Regions from separate parts of the Cohaesibacter sp. CAU 1516 genome, predicted to be linked through region 1. Evidence: predicted binding sites of a transcription regulator. Region 1 holds the regulator's gene; each other region holds the start of a gene.
What was found. The regulator LexA, encoded in region 1, represses DNA repair genes until DNA is damaged. The targets are predictions, from matches to a motif close to TGTTCNNNNTGTGTTCNG.

Region 2: FDK21_RS12325 (PA0069 family radical SAM protein) is a predicted target of LexA. The motif match lies at 2,388-2,405, and genes of this name have one in related genera.
Region 3: FDK21_RS01990 (UvrD-helicase domain-containing protein) is a predicted target of LexA. The motif match lies at 3,215-3,232, and genes of this name have one in related genera.
Region 4: recA (recombinase RecA) is a predicted target of LexA. The motif match lies at 2,439-2,456, and genes of this name have one in related genera.

The regions. Positions count from the first base shown of each region.
Region 1 covers NZ_VANT01000001.1:1,130,552-1,135,288, forward strand. Annotated here, with positions in the region: gene FDK21_RS05195 (ComEC/Rec2 family competence protein) at 1-1,082, shown strand, start outside; gene lexA (transcriptional repressor LexA) at 1,275-1,988, opposite strand; gene FDK21_RS05205 (adenosylcobinamide amidohydrolase) at 2,166-2,858, opposite strand; gene FDK21_RS05210 (SH3 domain-containing protein) at 2,993-3,673, opposite strand; gene FDK21_RS05215 (curli assembly protein CsgF) at 3,766-3,966, opposite strand; gene FDK21_RS05220 (peptidoglycan-binding domain-containing protein) at 4,433-4,737, shown strand, end outside.
Region 2 covers NZ_VANT01000004.1:157,969-162,705, forward strand. Annotated here, with positions in the region: gene FDK21_RS12320 (EAL domain-containing protein) at 1-363, opposite strand, end outside; gene FDK21_RS12325 (PA0069 family radical SAM protein) at 1,116-2,291, opposite strand; gene FDK21_RS12330 (hypothetical protein) at 2,465-2,719, opposite strand; gene FDK21_RS12335 (LysR family transcriptional regulator) at 2,847-3,776, shown strand; gene FDK21_RS12340 (hypothetical protein) at 3,795-4,595, shown strand; gene FDK21_RS12345 (hypothetical protein) at 4,618-4,737, opposite strand, start outside.
Region 3 covers NZ_VANT01000001.1:444,075-448,811, reverse strand. Annotated here, with positions in the region: gene FDK21_RS02000 (FAD-linked oxidase C-terminal domain-containing protein) at 1-1,112, opposite strand, end outside; gene FDK21_RS01995 (chloride channel protein) at 1,527-3,155, shown strand; gene FDK21_RS01990 (UvrD-helicase domain-containing protein) at 3,350-4,737, shown strand, end outside.
Region 4 covers NZ_VANT01000001.1:597,390-602,126, forward strand. Annotated here, with positions in the region: gene FDK21_RS02675 (LysR family transcriptional regulator) at 1-901, opposite strand, end outside; gene FDK21_RS02680 (urate hydroxylase PuuD) at 1,064-2,311, shown strand; gene recA (recombinase RecA) at 2,573-3,637, shown strand; gene alaS (alanine--tRNA ligase) at 4,104-4,737, shown strand, end outside.

The DNA of each region.
Region 1 (4,737 bases):
TACGCACGGCGGTGCGCTGGATCGGCGGAATCGGCGCAACTTCCCTGATTGCGGGTGTCGCTGTGTTGCCCTTTTCCATTGCCCATTTCCAGCAGATGGCTCCCCTGGGCCTGATTGCCAACTTGATGGTGATGCCGATCATCAGTCTGATTGTCATGCCGTTTGGGCTGGTTTCCGTCGCACTGGTGCCCGTTGGGTTGCAGGCGCTGACATTGCCTCTGGTCGGCTGGGGACTGGAGCGGGTGATTGCATCTGCGCGTTGGATTGCCGAGCATACAGATGAACAGCTGTTGGTGGTCAGTGGGCAGGGTATGGTCTTGTGGCTGTTTGTACTGGCGATTGCGGCCTATGCCATCCACCGTGGTGGGCTTGCTTGGCTGGCGCTTGCTCCGATTGGGGCCGCTCTGCTGGTCTGGCATCTGGTCGTGCCTGCCGATCTCTGGATTTCTGGCAATGGCACAAGGGTGGCCTATCGAGGCACAGACCAGAGATGGCATCAGATCGGCTCGAAACGCGTCACGATTGATTTTGCCTCTTTGTTGCATTTTGACGGTGATGCCCGCTTGCTGGCCGCAAACCGAGCAGAAGACGACCCTCATGCCGAAGGCGAACGGAATACTTCAGGGCTACGCGCTGCTGTGCGTGTGACAACACGCCATGAGGAAGAGGGCAAGGTGCCCAAGGCGGGATGTGACCGGCTTGCTTGTTTTGCTGCTGGTCTCCATCGGGCGGATGGTCGTCCGACAGCGCTTTCGATTGGTCTGGTGCGCAAGGCGTCTGCCTTTGACGAAGAGTGTGCCACGCACGACATCATCGTCTCGAAGCTACCTATTCCTGCCGCATGTGCGGGACCTCGCCATCGCATTGGACCGGATGAGTTGGCAGAGGGGGGGGGCCGTTTTGTCTGGTTTGAGCAGATTGCAAGACCTGTCGTGGACAAAAGCGGCAAAAGCTCTGTGTCGAACGCCAAGGATACAGCAGCGAGACGGCCAATAACGACTTATGATGGCACTGCGGCAAGCCATCACTGGGAGCTGCACGAAGTTGCATCCTTCATCGCGGGGCGTCGCCCTTGGCAATGACACATATTTGGCAATGACGCTTACTTGGTCATCGCGCCATAGGTGTCTTGATCAACGGTGGCATTCAGCAACCGCGATATCGAATTAGACACCGTGATGCCCTGCGGGCCTTTGGCCTCCCAAACTGGGCTCGCCAAAGGATTTGGGTGGCCTATTGTGTTGATTGCTTTGAGGCGATCGAACCAGCCGCGATTAGTATTGACGCATTAGGCCAACAAGCTTGCCCTGCACCCGAACACGATCCGGTCCGAATATCCGGGTTTCATAGGCCGGGTTTGCTGCCTCCAGTGCGATGGAGCCGCCTTTCTTGCGCAGGCGCTTCAAGGTTGCCTCTTCATCATCAACAAGTGCGACAACGATATCTCCGGAGACCGCATCGTCGGACTTCTTGATCACGACGGTATCGCCATCAAGAATGCCCGCTTCGATCATGGAATCGCCGCGCACCTCAAGCGCGAAATGCTCGCCACCGCGCAGCATGTCAACAGGCACGGAAATGGTGTGAGACTGATGCTGGATTGCGGAAATGGGAACACCGGCAGCAATGCGGCCCATGACAGGGACAGAGACGCCGCTGCTTTGTTCGTCGGCAACCGGTTTGCTGGCGGGAGGGGTTTTCTTCTTGCCCAAACCGCCCTCTACGACGGAGGGTGAGAAACCACGGGTGGCGGAATGAAGAGTAGGGCTGTTCGCTTCTGGCAGCTTGAGCACTTCGAGTGCGCGAGCGCGGTTGGGCAGGCGGCGGATGAAGCCTCTTTCTTCCAGCGCCGTGATCAGGCGATGAATGCCGGATTTGGAACGCAGATCGAGGGCATCTTTCATTTCGTCGAAGGAAGGAGGAACGCCGGTTTCCTTGATGCGCTCGTTGATGAACATCAGAAGTTCATGCTGTTTTCGCGTAAGCATTGCTGTCTCCTGTCTGAAGCAAAATGCCCGGCTGAGAATCAAGCGAGACATCTGTGGCACAAATCACGAACAAACCATATCTGTTCCCTCTGTGTTCCGCAAGGGGAAATTCTGCATTCGTCGCATGTAACCGCGGTTTCTTGCCTTGCGCTGCTGTTCAAGGTGGGAGGGTGCCAGTCAGGACACAGCCTTTGTGCCTTTGTTGGCGGGATCATTTTCCATAATCCAGTCGGCAACAGCCTTGGCGATTGCGTCATAGACAGACTTGCCGATGGCTTCGCCAATGGCCGTATGAAGGCCGGCAAAGCAAGTGTCGCCGATGGGGGCGGCAATGGCGATGCAATCCGTTCCTGTGCCTGTCGCAAGGCCGGTCGGGATCGCATAGTGCGCGTCGCAAATGGCCGCTGTCCGGGCTTGGGTGGCAATCGAACTGGCTTCGAGCATGGCGGCTTCGGTCAGGCCTTCGCTAAGCAGCACGGCAATGTTGATGGTACCCCAGTCCTTGTCCTGATGATCAACCCGCACGCCGATCCGTTCTGCGTTCGACAAACCGACGGTTGCGACACACAGCGCTGATACCTCGTCCACTTCTGCAGACGCAATCTCATATCGAGTGATGCTGCGTGAGGTGAGCATCGTGACTGCATTGGTGAAACCGTTTTTGTCCTGCTCATGCTGCAGCCATGTGCGCACGTCCAGGTCAACCGGCAGATCATGGTTCTTGACTTCTCGCCACAGGATACGGTCGGCCTCGACAAGGCCGGGGCGGTCGATGGCCCAACTCAACACACGCATGGTGCGGGAAAACTGGATCGTCAGCCAAGGGCAGGCGAGTGTGATGGAAGCAAGGGGAGAGGCTGGATTTGTCACGGGGCGTCAATCATCTATGAAAGGGACGGTCGGCTCGACCGAGAAGCAAGTATGTTTACCCGGATTGCCTTATTTCCCCTTCTTAGATGACTCGATTGCGCCCGTCGATTGGCTCAAAGGTGCTGCCCGGCCTGTCAGCAGCCATTGACGAAGGTCAGGATCGGCCATTGCTTCTGCCTGACGGCCTGTTTCTTGATCCAACCGATGCCATCATTGAGTTTGATGCGACACCAAAGACCGTCAGAAGCGAGACTGCAGAAGGTTGCCTTGACACAACTCTCCGGTTTGAGGACTGCTTTGACCGTGGCATTGTTGCGGGGCTCGCTGCGGACGTTGAGATTGACCAGTGCCTTGATGTCGGCTGTTCCGTCGGTGCCCATCGCTGGGGGGGCGAATTGTCGCGGTTTGGCGCAGGTTTGGCCATAGCCGAGATAGGAACAGCGAATAGCCTTTCTGGAGGCTGTGACCTGTTGTGCCAAAGCTGCCTTTTCCAGAATGAGGGGCATTCCACTTTGCAGGAACCTTCCGGAAATGCGCTGTTGGTTGCCACCTACCGCTGCCAGAGGGAGTTTTTTGTCGTCAACGAAGATCAACTGATTGTTTTTCAGCGTCCAGCCGCGAATGCTTGCCAACTGATTGATGCAGTTTTGCGGCTTGATGGGATAGAGCGCGTCTTGCCCTGTGGCTGAGAAAGACAAAATACACTGCCCTTCGCCATTGACATTCAGCTCAATCGTGTTGCCGGTGCCGTTCTGAATGAGCTCGCCGTTGGTAACCCCCACATTCGCTGCATAGCCGTCGAGCGTTTCTCTCACACCGCCAATATAGGTCGAGCCATTGTTGCCACCAATGATCGTTGCGGTGATGCTGTTGTCATCATCGCCGGTGTTGGTTTGCGTGACGCTGTTCAGGTCGTTGGAGTAACCCGATTGGGTGATGGTCGTGGTGTTGCAGTCGCCGTGCGTTGGGCATTGGCGGTTGAAATTAGGTGTGATGAGTTCAACGCGTTGCCCCCGAAGGATGGGTTGACCGGCGTGTAGGTCAGTTCGGCGGCCCCGACGGGGCCAGTTGCGGCGAGAATGCCGACAAGAACGAAAAGTCTTTTCACTGTTTTTCCCCCGGTCAATGACACTCTGGATGGCAGTCCGCTCTGGAATTGCCTGTCATTGGTCACTTAAGTCTGGCCTGATGAGGCGTAATTCGTATAAGTTGAATTAAATTTTGTATACAACTGAAAGGATTGTTAGTGTACTGGTTGTATCTAGTCAATCTAATAAATTACAGATTGTGGTTAGGGCGTGATTTTCTTGCAACGGTTGACGGTCTGGAGCGCATGAAAAGGCCAAAACTAGCCTACTTGCGGTGGATGACTGCCAGAGTTTGTCTTTTTCTGGCTTGCTGCCTCATTCTGCCTCTATCGAATGGTACAATGCGTGCGTGTGGTGCGATCCGGGGCAATATTTCGCTTGTTCGGAGCGCAAACAGGCAGGGCTGGTTTGACCAGTTGTGAGGATGCCTGATGAGGGGAGCAATATCGAATGTGTATTATCAGTTGCTATAGAGCGTCGCGCTGGATGACACTTGCGTCATTCCTTCTCGGCATGACGATCGTTTCCACCGGAGCAAAGGCGCGTGATCCGGTCGCTGTGCCCGAAGATTTAACCGTGACGGTTGGGACTCAAGGCAGCCAGTTGGCAGGAAATGACAGATTTCTCAAGGGGCCGAGCCTTGTGATGTCTGGCTTTTCGGGCACCAATGAAAGCGGGGACGGCTTTATCAATCTCGAAGGAGCCTCGGTCTCCGTCTTTCCGGTTGATGGTTTGGGGGCGTTTGAAGGCAAAGAAGCCAAACGACCCGCTTATGTCACAATTCCAGCCGG
Region 2 (4,737 bases), on a different contig from region 1:
TTCCGCCAGTTGCTTGACCAGCGAGCCGATGATATCGAGCTCCGCCAGCACCGGCTCGATGTCTCGATTGACCCGTTCATCGAGATCGCTTTCCAGACGGTGGGCCAATTCGCGGACATCCTGAACCTCTTTGGTCAGGGTTAGCTTGAGGCGCGTCAGGTCATCCATCTGCTCTTCGATCATCATCCGATCGCGCACGCGGCTGATCTGATAGTGGACGAGCAGAAGGGTGAGCAGAATACCGAAGGCAACCGGTGAGGCTTCCGGGATGGAAAGGCCAAACCGGAAATACAACATCGCGCCAACAGAGGTGGAGATCGCAACCATACAAACGGCGATGAATATGGCTCCAAGCCTTTGCATTTGCTCTGCTCCAGTTCGGCATGACACTGCCATGCATTTGGATTCTCGGATTAATTTTCCGATGGCTGCAACATTTCAAGCCACCAGATCTCATCCGAACGCGACGACTGTCCTGATGTTTGACCGGTTTTATGGATCACGACAATCAACAACATGCCCGACGAATCAAGCATTTGACCTATCCTTAACCTAATCCGTGGCGCTGAGATGTAAAAGAGCTCTCGCGCCGGGTGTGGGCTATTTACGCCGATTGGCCAGCCTTTCACCCATGAGTGCAGACAATTTCACACCCATGCAGGGCGCATCTCGGCATGAGGGGGGCAGGAGACAGCCAATCAATTGGGAAAGAAAAGGCTGCCCTGCCTGATCAAAATTGGCGGAGATCAGAACAGGGCAGCGTTAGGCGCGATGACAGGAAGGCCATCGTCATCGCGCAGCAGGAACGATGCGGCGGGTTCCTGCTATGCTTTTCGAATACCAGTCCAAAGACTCAGGCTTCGAATTGTGACATTTGCTTAAACAAATAGTTAACCAAAATCAATTTGGGAAAATTGGAGTTTCATCAAAATCAACGGCCATCCAACGAATTTTAAACGTCAGTGTAAAAAACCTCCGATTTTTCCGTTACCTACATGCTTACCTCACATGAAAAAACATGGAAGAAATGGTGGAAACTTTGATATTTGCGCCGTTTCGGGTGCTGTTGCGGGCTTTTGGCACCTCCCTTGCCTGATCGAATCAAGTCATAGCTCCTAAAAAAGGGACAATTGGGCAACCTCGCATTCCGGTGGCTTGAAATGCTTGAGCGCCAAACGGGTGCGGCGCGTGGCATAGCCGAGATTGCGACACGCGACTGCCATGCGCTTGTGCAGGATATCTGCATAGGGACCATTGCCACGCATCCGATGACCAGAACGGCTGTCATAGTCCTTGCCGCCGCGCATTGAGCGCAGCACATTCATCACATGGCGATAGCGATCTGGGTAATGCTTCAACAGCCATTCCTGAAACAGGGCATTCACTTCATTTGGCAAGCGCAGAAGAATGGTGCCCGCTTCACGAGCGCCAGCATCATAGGCAGCGGCTAGAATGGCTTCCACTTCCTCATCATTGAGTGCCGGAATGATGGGCGCCACCATGACACAGGTCGGAATGCCCGCCTCGGACAGTTTCTCAATCGCTTCAAGACGCTTTTGCGGGCTGGCTGCTCGTGGTTCCAGACGGCGGGACAAGGTGTTGTCCAGTGATGTTACCGATAAGGCGACCTTGACCAGATTGCGTTCATTAAGTGCTTTCAAGCGGTCGAGATCCCGCAGGATCAGGTTCGACTTGGTCACGATGCCAACCGGATGGCCCGTTTCGATCAACACATCCAGAATGGCTGGCATCAATTGATAGCGTCGCTCGATGGGTTGATAAGGATCGGTGTTGGTGCCGATAGCGATGGCCTTGGGGCGATAGCCGGGTGCCGACAATTCCTTGCGCAGCTGCGTTGCCGCTTCGGGTTTGGCGAATAATTTTGTTTCAAAATCGAGCCCGGCGGACAGGCCCATATAGGCGTGGGTCGGGCGGGCAAAACAATAGACGCAGCCATGCTCGCAGCCCCGATAGGGGTTGATCGAGCGATCAAAGGATATGTCGGGCGAGTCGTTGCGGGTGATGATGGTGCGCGACTTTTCCTCCTGCACACTGGTGCGCAGCGGTGGCAGCTCCTCCTCGTCAAAATCCACATTCCAGCCATCATCAACCGCCTCGCGCTGATAGGGCTCGAACCGCCCTGCCCGATTGGAGCGCGTGCCGCGCCCCTTGACGCGACGGCCATTGTGGCGATCTGGATCGACCTGAAAGCCGACGAACGGGTCAGCATCTTCAGTGACATCCAATTGTGCATTGGAACGGCGGGTTGCCATGTCCCTTCTCTCCCTCATGACGATGGTGCCACCGCACCTCTGGTTGCTCGGTCGCTTGCATTCGCATTACGTGTTTTGTTTCACTTTTGTTCTTCTCGACTTTGCCGAATGATTTGGAACATAGCAAGAACAATTTTCAAGTAATGGAGAAGGAAGAACGAGTGGGAGGGAGAAAAACAAGGCGCGCCTTGTTAGGCGCGCCAGAAAGGCTTGTTGACAAGCTTGAGGGCTGACTCTCGGGTCATGTTGAAATCCTCAAGCACTTCGGGCGGGAAGGTTCGCAGGTCACGGGCCATTTGCCGCCGTTCCCTGATTCTGTTCCACCAGAGCGCAATGAGCGCCATCGGGGTGCCGAGCCCGATATAGCGGACAGGGGCGCCCTTCATCATGCGGCGCAGTTCTTTATCGTCGATGCGGCGGAATGGACGCGTCGGGCGTGTATCCATATTTGGGGGGACTCCTTTTCTAGGTCGTTACTATGACGCCTTTTCGAAAGGAAAAAAATTGAATAATATGAACGGATCATGTGAGAAAAAGTGACATGACACCCGTTACATCCAGTTGGAGTATCTGATGGACAATCTGCCACCACTCGCATCCCTGATCGCCTTTGATGCGGTCTATCGCACAGGATCCGTCACCAAGGCAGCTTCGATGCTCGGACGGACGCATAGCGCGATCAGCAAACAACTGCATCAATTGCAGGATCATGCCGGGGTAACCATGTTCGAGAAAAGCGGCGCGGGCATCCAGCTCACACCGGATGGGCGGGCTTTTGCGCAAGTGGTTTCGGACAGTCTTGAGGACATGCGCAAGGCCTATCACAAGCTTTGCGGTGATGATGGCGCGCAGCGGATCACCATCAAGGTCAGTTCCACCTTTGCGCGGCTTTGGGCTGTGCCGACGGTCGCCCGCTTCAATATCGATCATCCGGAAATCGAGGTGCAAATCAAACTAACCACGGTTGAAAATGCAAGCAACGGTGATGGCGGGGTGGATCTGGTGCTGTCGTGGGATCGGTTGACAAGCCCCCTTGCGGAGCATCCCAACGCCATCTCGCTTGGCGATGTGCATATCGGCCCGGTTCTCTCACCGGTCTATGATCATGCCTATGACGGGGGGAGCCTCAGATTTCAAACCCGGATCAGCCGACGCGGCTTTGAGCAAGCCTGGGGAAAATGGTCGGAACTGAGTGGCATCGACATCGTGTCGTCGCATGAGACCATTTATGATCTGTCTGCCCTGTCCTATGAAGCGGCAGAGCGGGCAATGGGGGTGACGCTGGCACCGAAATTCCTCATTGAGCGGGAGTTGAAAGAAGGATCGCTGATCGCCCCCGCAGGCTTTGTCCTGTTTCGCGAGGGGCTCCTGGTCCGGCCTTCGAGAGAACGGCCACGACCGAGCAAGCATGCCATTGTTTTTCTCGACTGGCTTGAGGAAAATGGCCGTCTGGGCGATGACGGTTTCCTCGCCCCCACCATCGTCGAACCCCTCTGGGGATGAGCAACAAGGACAATATCCATGCAAATCACCCATCTGGAAGCCTTCAGTCTTGGCAAGGCCGAGGATGGCTATAGCGAAGATCGGCTGATCCGGACCGCACATCACTTTGGAGTGCTCGACGGCTCGCGTGGCCCGGGCTATGGCGAGGCGGATGTGATTACGGCAATCATGGATGACGCCGTGTCGATGATGGGAGCCGTGCCAAAAGACATCACACTCGAAGCTCTGGTCGAGGCCTTCACCGCCTTGGTGCGAGCGCGCAAGATCGAGGCTCGATTTGACGATCTGCGGCGAACGGGAGGCTTTGTCTTTTGCCTTTACTCTGCCCATCACCACGAAATCTGGCGGGTTGGCGACTGCAAGTTCCGCCTGCGGGGCGAAACGAATGCAAAATTCTGGCGGACAGAAGAATTGTGTGCTGAAACCCGGGCAATGATGATCCGTTCGATGCGATATGATGGCTTGTCAGAGGCGGAAATCATGGCGCATGAGGCGTATGACCAACTGATTGCAGCGCCGCTGTCCTGTGAGGCCAACTATCTGAACCGTGACGACGATGAGGCGGCCTTTGGGGCCATTATTGGCACTGCGGTGCCAGCGCCTTTCATCGAACGCTATCCGGCCCAGTCGGGGCGGCTGGTCATCACGTCCGATGGCTATCCGGCATTGTTTGACACCCTTGGGGACAGTGAGGCGCATTTGGCCGCCATGTTAACGCAAGATCCGCTTTGCATCGGCATCAACTTGCAATGCAAGGGCTTGGGACCCGGTAGGGTGTCATTTGATGACAGAAGCTATATCTCGGCAGATCTGGGATAAGCCTTTTGCTCCGCATGTCCGGTCACTTGCCGGAATTGCGCCCGTCTTTGCGTTCTTCGAACTCACCCGTATCGGGATCCATTTCCAGATCGATGATGTCGGCTTCGCGCTTTTCATGCTCGCGCTTCTTCACCAATTGTTC
Region 3 (4,737 bases), 690 kb from region 1:
GCAACATCCTTCTGGGTTTCAGCCACACATTCCGCCAGCCGTGAAATCGGCACACACGCATCCGTCGACAGGCCCTTGGCCCCGGGGCGCAACTCATGCGCCGCCCAATAAGCATTATGCCGCGCGGCCCACAGCTTGCTGCGCTCTTCGGCCTTTGACGCCCAGCGGAAATCGGACCCGCCGCACTCGGTCACAATGTCGGAAAACAACTCCACTTGCTCGGCAACACTGCCTTCGGTGCCGTGGAATTCCACCAGCAAGGTCGGACGCTCCGCCAGATCGAGCTTGGAATAGCCATTGCAAGCCTTGACTTGCAATTCATCCAGCATCTCGATCCGGGCAACCGGAATGCCGCACTGGATGGTCAGGATCACCGCATTGCAGGCGCTTTCCAGATCTGGAAAATTGCAAATTCCACCCGTCACGCTTTGCGGAATGCCGGACAATTTCAGCGTCACTTCGGTGATGATGCCAAGCGTGCCTTCCGAACCGACCAGCAGGCGGGTCAAGTCATAGCCAGCGGAGCTTTTCTTGGCGCGGCTGGCGGTCTGGATGATTTGCCCATCCGGCATCACAGCCTTCAGGGAAACCACATTGTCTTTCATCGTGCCATAGCGCACCGCATTCGTGCCCGAGGCCCGTGTCGCTGCCATGCCACCAATCGAAGCATCGGCACCGGGATCAATCGGGAAGAACAGCCCCGTATCACGCAAATAGGAATTGAGCATCTCCCGCGTCACGCCTGCCTGCACTGTGCAGGTCAAATCCTCGGCCTGCACATCGACAATGGCATTCATCCGCGAAAGATCCACCGAAATGCCGCCAAAGGGTGCATTCAGATGCCCTTCGAGCGAAGAGCCAGTACCAAATGGGATCACCGGCACATCGTGGCTGTGGCACAGCGTCACCACCTCGGACACATCCTCAGAACTTTCAGCAAAGACCACCCCGTCCGGGATCTGGTTCTTCATTGAGGTGGTGGTATGGCCATGTTGTTCGCGCAAAGCCTGGCCCGTGGTGAAGCGATCACCAAACCGGGCTGCCAGCGCGTCGCAAACCAGCTTCACCGCTGCGTCATCTTTGGTGCGGGTAAAGTGCGGTTGAATGGCCATTAATCTTGTCTCCCTTGAAGCTTCCGAAGCGATTGCGGCGACGGACTGGGTTGGCAACGCGCCAACGCTCTTTCTTTGATTGCTTTATAATGAAGGACGGATGGTGCTGCAAACAAAAGTGCTTGGCAAAACGGGATATCGCCTTGCCACCCCTCAGCAAATCGCACTGTCAGCTTTCAGGCACAAGCGAACGAAAGTCTAAGCTTCCACCCGCCCCTCTTTGAGCCATCCGAAAAATATGAAGCAAAAAACCTCATTGCCCTGTGTATCATGCGAGCGGCCATAGAAAGTCGGGTGGGATCGAGACGAATCTTTATTTACTCTGGGGCACAAGACAGGCCAAAATGGCGCGATGAAAAGGGCAGCCCAAAGCCCGGACATTCAGTTTGCGCAACAAGGAGATAGTCGGAACGCATGCGCTGGTTAAATCCAATTCAAATCTTGAAAAGCTGGATCGAACCCAACTGGCGCAGCTATCTGGGCACCCAACAGCCAAAAATCTGGTTCTTGTCGATGGTCATCGGCCTGCTGGTGTCACTGGCCGCCATTCTTTTTCGCCTTGGCATCGGCGCGGTGCAATGGCTATGGCTTGGCACATCGAGCGAGATTATCATCGACAAGGTTGAGGCCACCCCCTTTTGGATTGTCGTGCTGGCCCCCACCATTGGCGGCCTTTTTGTCGGGCTTTTCCTTGAAAAGGTCCATCCCATCAAACGCGCCGAAGGGGTCGCTGATGTCATTGAAGCCCGCGCCCATTCCGGCAAGGGATTGAAATTCTGGCAAGGCCTCGACAGCGCTGCGGTCACCATCGTCTCGCTCGGGTCTGGCGGCAGCGGCGGCCGAGAGGGCCCAATCGTTCATCTGGGCGCGAGCCTTGCCAACATTGTCTGCGCCATCTTCTCGCTGACACCGGCTTCCAAGAAAACCCTTCTGGCCTGCGGCGTTGCCAGTGCCGTATCGGCCTCCTTTAACGCCCCCATAGCGGGTGTCCTGTTTGCCCACGAGGTCATTCTCGGCCATTATGCGATGACCGCCTTTGTGCCCATCGTGCTCGCCTCCGCCATGGGCACGCTTTTATCGCGGCTTTATTTCGGCAACATTGCTGCTTTCGAAATCCCGGCCTATCAGATCACCTCTTATTGGGAAATGCCCGCCTTCGCGCTGCTCGGAATCACCTGTGCCATTGTCGCGGTCTGCTTCCAATTTTCTCTGATGAGCACCGACTGGCTGGCCCGTCATGTCAAAATCCCACTGATGGTCCGCCCGGTCATTGGCGGCTTTATCATTGGCTGCATGGCTCTGGTTTTCCCCGAAATTCTCGGCGTCGGCTATGAAGCGACTGACAAGGCCCTGCATCAGCAATTGCCAATCGCTCTGATGGCCAGCCTGATTGTCGCCAAGACAGCCGCCACCGCCATCACTTTGGCCTCACGCTTTGGCGGCGGTATCTTTTCCCCCTCGCTTTATATCGGAGCGATGACCGGCGGCACCTTCGGCCTGATCGCAGCGCAAATCTTCCCCGAGCTGGCCTCCAGCCACGGCCTTTATGCCATTCTGGGTATGGGAGCCGTAGCCGCAGCCGTCCTCGGCGCGCCGGTCTCCACCACCATGATTGTCTTTGAATTGACAGGCGGCTACGCCCTCTCCATCGCTCTCTTGCTCACGGTTTCCATCGCCACCGGCCTGACGCTGGCCTTGCATGGCCGCTCCTATTTCCACTGGCAGCTGGAAATGCGCGGTGTCTTCCTGCAAAAAGGGGCCCATAAATTCCTCGTCACCACGGTCAAGGTGGGCAGCTTCTTCACGCCTTTGCCCAAAGACACACCGGACGAAGAACGAGCCCACAAAGACGGCACCCCAACCATCCAGTTAATGGATACGTTGGAAAAAGCACTCAAAGCCTTTGATGCGGCAGGCGGGGCCGATCTCGCAGTCATCGATCCGGCAGACCCAAAGCGCATTGTTGGCTATGCCAAACAGGTCAATGCCCTTCGCTATTTCAACAAACAGCTGATCGACACCCACGCCGAAGAGCATCGCTAGGGTGCTTTCGACATCCATGTGGCATTTTTGCTCCAGATATTCACATGACAAGCCACATTTGTTGCTATAATGTTCTTCAATTGGATTCGACCACCCCGTGAGCTTGTCGATCTACCCCACACGAACAACCGGACCCGTTTGCCTCCATGTCTGATCTTTTTGCCACGCCCCCCGCCCCACAGCCGCGCCAAGAGATGAATGACGGAGAAGAAGACAGCATTCGCGCCAAACTGGCCCGGATGAAGCCAACGCCCTATCTTGACGGCCTCAACCCCGAACAGCGCCATGCGGTTGAAAATTGCGACGGCCCTCTGCTGGTTTTGGCAGGCGCTGGCACCGGCAAGACCCGGGTTCTGACCACCCGCATCGGCCATATTCTGGCCACCCGCAGGGCCGCGCCTTGGCAGATTCTGGCCGTGACCTTTACCAACAAGGCCGCCCGCGAAATGAAAGAACGCATTGGCAGCCTGATTGGCGGTTCGGTCGAGGGCATGCAATGGCTCGGCACCTTCCACTCCATCTGCGTCAAGATCCTGCGCCGTCATGCCGAACTGGTTGGCCTCAAATCCAACTTCACCATCCTTGACACCGACGACCAGATCCGCCTGATGAAACAGCTCATTCAGGCCGACGGTCTGGACGAAAAGCGCTGGCCCGCCCGCCAATTGGCCAACCTGATCGACAGCTGGAAAAACCGTGGCCTGTCCCCTGATCAGGTGCCACAGGAGGAAGCCCATCTCTTCGCCAATGGCCATGGCATCCGGCTCTATGCCGCCTATCAGCAGCGCATGAAGATCCTCAATGCCTGCGACTTTGGCGATCTGCTGCTCGAATGTTTGCGGCTGTTCCGCGAGAACCCTGATGTCCTCAAGATCTATCACGACCGCTTTCGTTACATTCTGGTCGACGAGTATCAGGATACCAACGTTGCCCAATATCTCTGGCTGCGCCTGTTGGCGCAGGCCAGCCACAATGTTTGCTGCGTCGGCGATGATGACCAGTCGATTTATGGTTGGCGCGGGGCCGAGGTCGACAATATCTTGCGCTTTGAGGAAGATTTCCCCGGCGCGTCCGTCATCCGCCTTGAGCGCAATTATCGCTCCACCGCCCACATTCTCGCCGCTGCCTCTCACCTGATCGCCTATAATCAGGGCCGTCTGGGCAAGACCCTGCATCCGCAAATCAATGACCCGGAGGCCGAAAAGGTCACGGTCACCTCGGTCTGGGATTCGGAAGAAGAAGCCCGCACCATCGGCGACCGCATCGAAACCCTGCAGCGACAGGGGCACAATCTCAATCAAATCGCCATCCTCGTCCGTGCCTCCTTCCAGATGCGGTCCTTTGAGGATCGGTTTGTCACAATGGGATTGAATTATCGGGTCGTTGGTGGGCCACGCTTCTATGAGCGCGCCGAAATCCGCGACGCACTGGCCTATTTCCGCGCCATGCTGCAACCCGCCGACGACCTTGCCTTTGAGCGCATCGTCAACACCCCCCGCCGTGGCTTGGGCGACGCCACCATCAAGAAGGTTCACGACCTTGCCCGCGATCAGGAAATTCCTCTGATGGAAGCGGCAACGGA
Region 4 (4,737 bases), 530 kb from region 1:
CGGCCAGCATGGTGCGGATATGGCCAGACATATAATCGATGAAGAGGCGGATTTTCGGGTCCTGCCTGCGGCGATGCGAGAAGAGGCAGGCCATCTGGATGGCGATCGGCGGGTTGTCGGGCAGGATCGGCACCAGAGCACCGGAGCGGATATGGTCGAGCACCTCGAACTCGGGCTTGAGCACGATTCCATGGCCATTCAGAGCCCAGTCGGTCAGAACATCGCCATCGTCTGATTCAAAGGGACCTTTCACCGCAAAGCGTTTGACCCCTTCCTCTGTTTCGAGCGGCCACTGGAATTCTGGCGCACCGGGATAGCGCAGATTGAGACAGTCATGATTGTCCCCACACAAATCCTGTGGGCCAGAGGGTTCCCCGTGGCTTTCAAGATAGGAAGGGGCGGCGCAGAGAAGGCGCTTGCAATCGGCAATCTTGCGAATGCGCAGGTCCGAATCTTCCGGCACGCCGAGGAAAAAGGCCACATCCAGCCCTTCCGCCGCAATGTCGAGCTTGCGGTCCGAAAGACGCAGGCGGACATCAATCAGCGGGAATTCTTTTTTAAAGCCGGGCACCGCCGGGGCGATCAACCGGCGGCCAATGCCCAAAGGGGCAGCAACATGGATGGTGCCGCGGGGTTTCAAGGTGACACTGGAAACAAGGGCTTCGGCATCCTCGATCGATTCAAGAATACGGCAGGCGCCCGGATAGAACAGGCGCCCCTGTTCGGTCGGGTTCAGCATGCGGGTGGTTCGCTGGAACAGTCGTACATTGAGATGCTCTTCCAGCTGGGAAATGCGGGCCGAGGCAACGGCCGGGGAAATGCGTTGGTCACGCGCCGCGGCCGACATGCTGCCCAATTCATAGACTCGGACAAAGGTTCGGATATTGTCGAAATAGGACATCGTGCTGGCTCGTCTTTTTCTTGGTTTTTTTGAATCTGTTCCGAGATTTTCTTCATACCATAGAAAAAGAGGGTGCAATATTGTTCAAATAGGCGCAAGGGCGAGATGCCGTTTGTGCCCTTGCTATTGATGGTTCGACACGGATTTTGGAGCGTGAGCGTGATGGATTTTGAAATGATGCAGCCTTTGATCTGGGCCTGGCTGGAATTTGCCGTTCGCTGGATCCATGTGATCACCGCCATTGCCTGGATCGGGTCGAGCTTCTATTTCATCGCGCTGGATTTGGGCTTGCGCAAGGCACCCAACCTGCCCGTCGGGGCCCATGGCGAGGAATGGCAGGTGCATGGGGGCGGCTTTTATCACGTCCGCAAGTATCTCGTCGCACCAGAACATATGCCCGAGCATCTGACATGGTTCAAATGGGAGAGCTATTCCACCTGGTTGAGCGGCGCGGCGTTGTTGATGGTGACCTATTGGGTTGGAGCCGAGCTCACTTTGATTGACGCCAACAAGGTGGATCTGGCGATTTGGCAGGCAGTGTTGATTTCCGCTGGCTCCCTGACAATCGGTTGGCTGGTCTATGACTTCCTTTGTAAATCGCGGCTGGATCAGAACCCGACCCTGTTGATGCTGCTTTTGTTCGTGCTGCTGGTGATCATGGGGTGGGGCTACAATCAGATCTTCACCGGTCGGGCCGTGATGCTGCATCTGGGGGCCTTCACCGCAACCATTATGACGGCCAACGTTTTCTTTATCATCATCCCCAATCAACGCATTGTCGTGGCGGACCTGAAGGCGGGCAAGGTGCCTGATGCGAAATATGGCAAGATCGCCAAGCTGCGCTCGACCCATAATAACTATCTTACCTTGCCCGTGGTCTTCCTGATGCTGTCAAACCACTATCCTCTGGCCTTTGCCTCGCCTTACAACTGGGTCATTGCGGGCTTGGTTTTCCTGATGGGCGTGACGATCCGCCACTATTTCAACACCAAACATGCCCGCACTGGCAATCCGGTCTGGACCATTCCGGCAACCATAGCCCTGTTCCTTGCGGCCATGTGGATCTCCTTCCTGCCAGCCGAGCATCTGGATGGCGAGTTGAGTGAAGTGGAACGGCCAATGACCCGCCATGAGCAACGGTTTGCTGCGGCGAGCGGTTTTGAAGATGTTGCGGGCATCGTGCAAGGGCGCTGTTCCATGTGCCATGCGCGCAGCACCGCTTGGGACGGGGTGGGCACCGCGCCGCGCGGGCTCTATCTCGAAGGTGAGGCAGATATTGCGCGGGCCGCTCACCAGATTTACCTGCATGCAGGGGTGACCAATGCCATGCCGCCCGCCAATGTCACCTATATGGAAGCAGCGGAAAGACGGGCTATCGTTCAATGGTATCTGGCGGCAACACGCGGGTAGAGCAACTCGCCCCTTCCTTGGGATGTTATTAAAGGCATCAGGCGAAAGGGCGAGCGTGGCTCGAATCATGCCACCCTGTCGCCCGAGAAGCTCAGGTCCTCAGGATGGGCAGTGTGAGTTTTCCCGCCAGAACATGTTAAGAACAAATCTTATTTCATATGTTTAATCAAAATTTTATCTTATCCCTTGAGTAATGGAACAAAGGGTGTACATTAATCATGGTTGCGCAAGCGTGCATGCTATGAACAATGGAGCCCAAATATGGCACAGAATAGTCTCCGACTGGTCGAAGGAAGCAGCATGGACAAGACAAAGGCTTTGGAAGCCGCCCTTTCACAAATCGATCGTGCATTTGGTAAGGGGTCAGTAATGAAACTCGGCCAGCGGGAAGTGGTCGAGATTAGCTCCATTCCGACCGGCTCCCTCGGACTTGATGTTGCCTTGGGCATTGGCGGCTTGCCGAAGGGCCGCATCATTGAAGTCTACGGGCCGGAATCTTCAGGTAAAACGACATTGGCGCTGCATGTGGTGGCCGAATCACAAAAGCGTGGCGGCATTTGTGCCTTCGTCGATGCCGAGCATGCGCTTGATCCGATCTATGCCAGGAAGTTGGGCGTCGATATCGACAATCTTCTGATTTCCCAGCCCGATGCCGGTGAACAGGCTCTGGAAATTGCCGACACGCTGGTCCGTTCCGGCGCGGTCGATGTCTTGGTGGTCGACTCGGTGGCTGCATTGACACCGCGCGCCGAGCTTGAAGGGGAAATGGGGGATTCGCTTCCCGGACTTCAGGCCCGTCTTATGAGTCAGGCCATGCGCAAGCTCGCAGGGTCCATCTCTCGTACCAATTGTATGGTGATCTTCATCAACCAGATTCGTATGAAGATCGGTGTGATGTTTGGTAGTCCTGAAACCACCACCGGTGGTAACGCACTGAAATTCTATGCTTCGGTTCGTCTGGACATCCGCCGCATCGGTGCGATCAAGGATCGCGATGAAGTGGTTGGCAACCAGACCCGTGTGAAAGTGGTCAAGAACAAGGTGGCCGCACCCTTCAAACAGGTTGAATTCGACATCATGTATGGCGAAGGCATTTCCAAGCTGGGTGAATTGCTCGATCTGGGTGTGAAGTCCGGTATTGTCGACAAGTCCGGAGCGTGGTTCTCCTATGATAGCCAGCGTCTGGGGCAGGGGCGTGAAAATGCCAAGAATTTCCTGCGTGAAAATCCGGAACTGGCGGACGAGATCGAGATGGGCATTCGCCAAAGTGCTGGCCTGAATACCGGCCTGATTGAAGAAGCGTCTCCGGATGACGATGACGAATAGGGTTTCATCCCCTTGTCGGGCCATATGCGCTTTAAAAGGCCTGAATGGTGGTAGATGATCTATGAGAGCGGTTGATCCTTGTGATCAGCCGCTTTTTCATTTGGCAGGTCTTAAGAGCCGAGAGTAAGCCCGAATGGGTCTCGGAAGGGGTGCCCCTTCGCCTATTGATCAGTTTTTCGGGAAAATTCCCCCAACAAGCTGCAGAAACCGCCATAACTTGACGCCAAAGGAATAGACTCCGGGGAAGAGGCTCGCTAAAACCGCTCGGTGATAGTCTTCAATGTCGCACCTGTCTGAGCCGATCATGGTCGGATGGGACATGCCCAAGAGGCATGGCGAGGTTGATGAGACAAGGCAAAAGGGCAAGATGCAAGGACAAGGCGTGAAGGCCATATCTTGGATGATATGGAGCAAGGCGCCGGGGGGCTGATGCTCTTCCTTGAAGAGAAACAATGATTGGTGCGTCATGAGCGGTGTAAATGAAATTCGGTCGACATTCCTGAACTATTTCGGTGACCATGGTCACGAAATCGTGGATTCCAGCCCGTTGGTTCCACGCAATGATCCGACATTGATGTTCACCAATGCGGGCATGGTTCAGTTCAAGAATGTGTTTACGGGTCTGGAGCATCGCGACTACAGCCGTGCCGTAACCTCTCAGAAATGTATCCGTGCTGGTGGCAAGCATAACGATCTGGACAATGTCGGCTATACGGCACGTCACCACACCTTCTTTGAGATGCTAGGCAACTTTTCCTTTGGTGATTATTTCAAGGAAGATGCCATCGAGCTGTCCTGGAACCTGATCACCAAAGAATTCGGTCTGCCCAAGGACAAGCTGCTGGTCACTGTCTATCACGAGGATGATGAAGCCTTTGATCTATGGAAGAAGATTGCAGGTCTGCCGGATGAGAAGATCATTCGCATTCCGACGAGCGATAACTTCTGGTCGATGGGCGAAACGGGCCCGTGTGGTCCCTGTTCCGAAATTTTCTTTGATCATGGCGATCATATCTGGGGTGGACCTCCGGGCAGCCCTGAAGAAGATGGCGACCGCTTCATTGAGATCTGGAATCTGGTCTTCATGCAATATGAGCAGG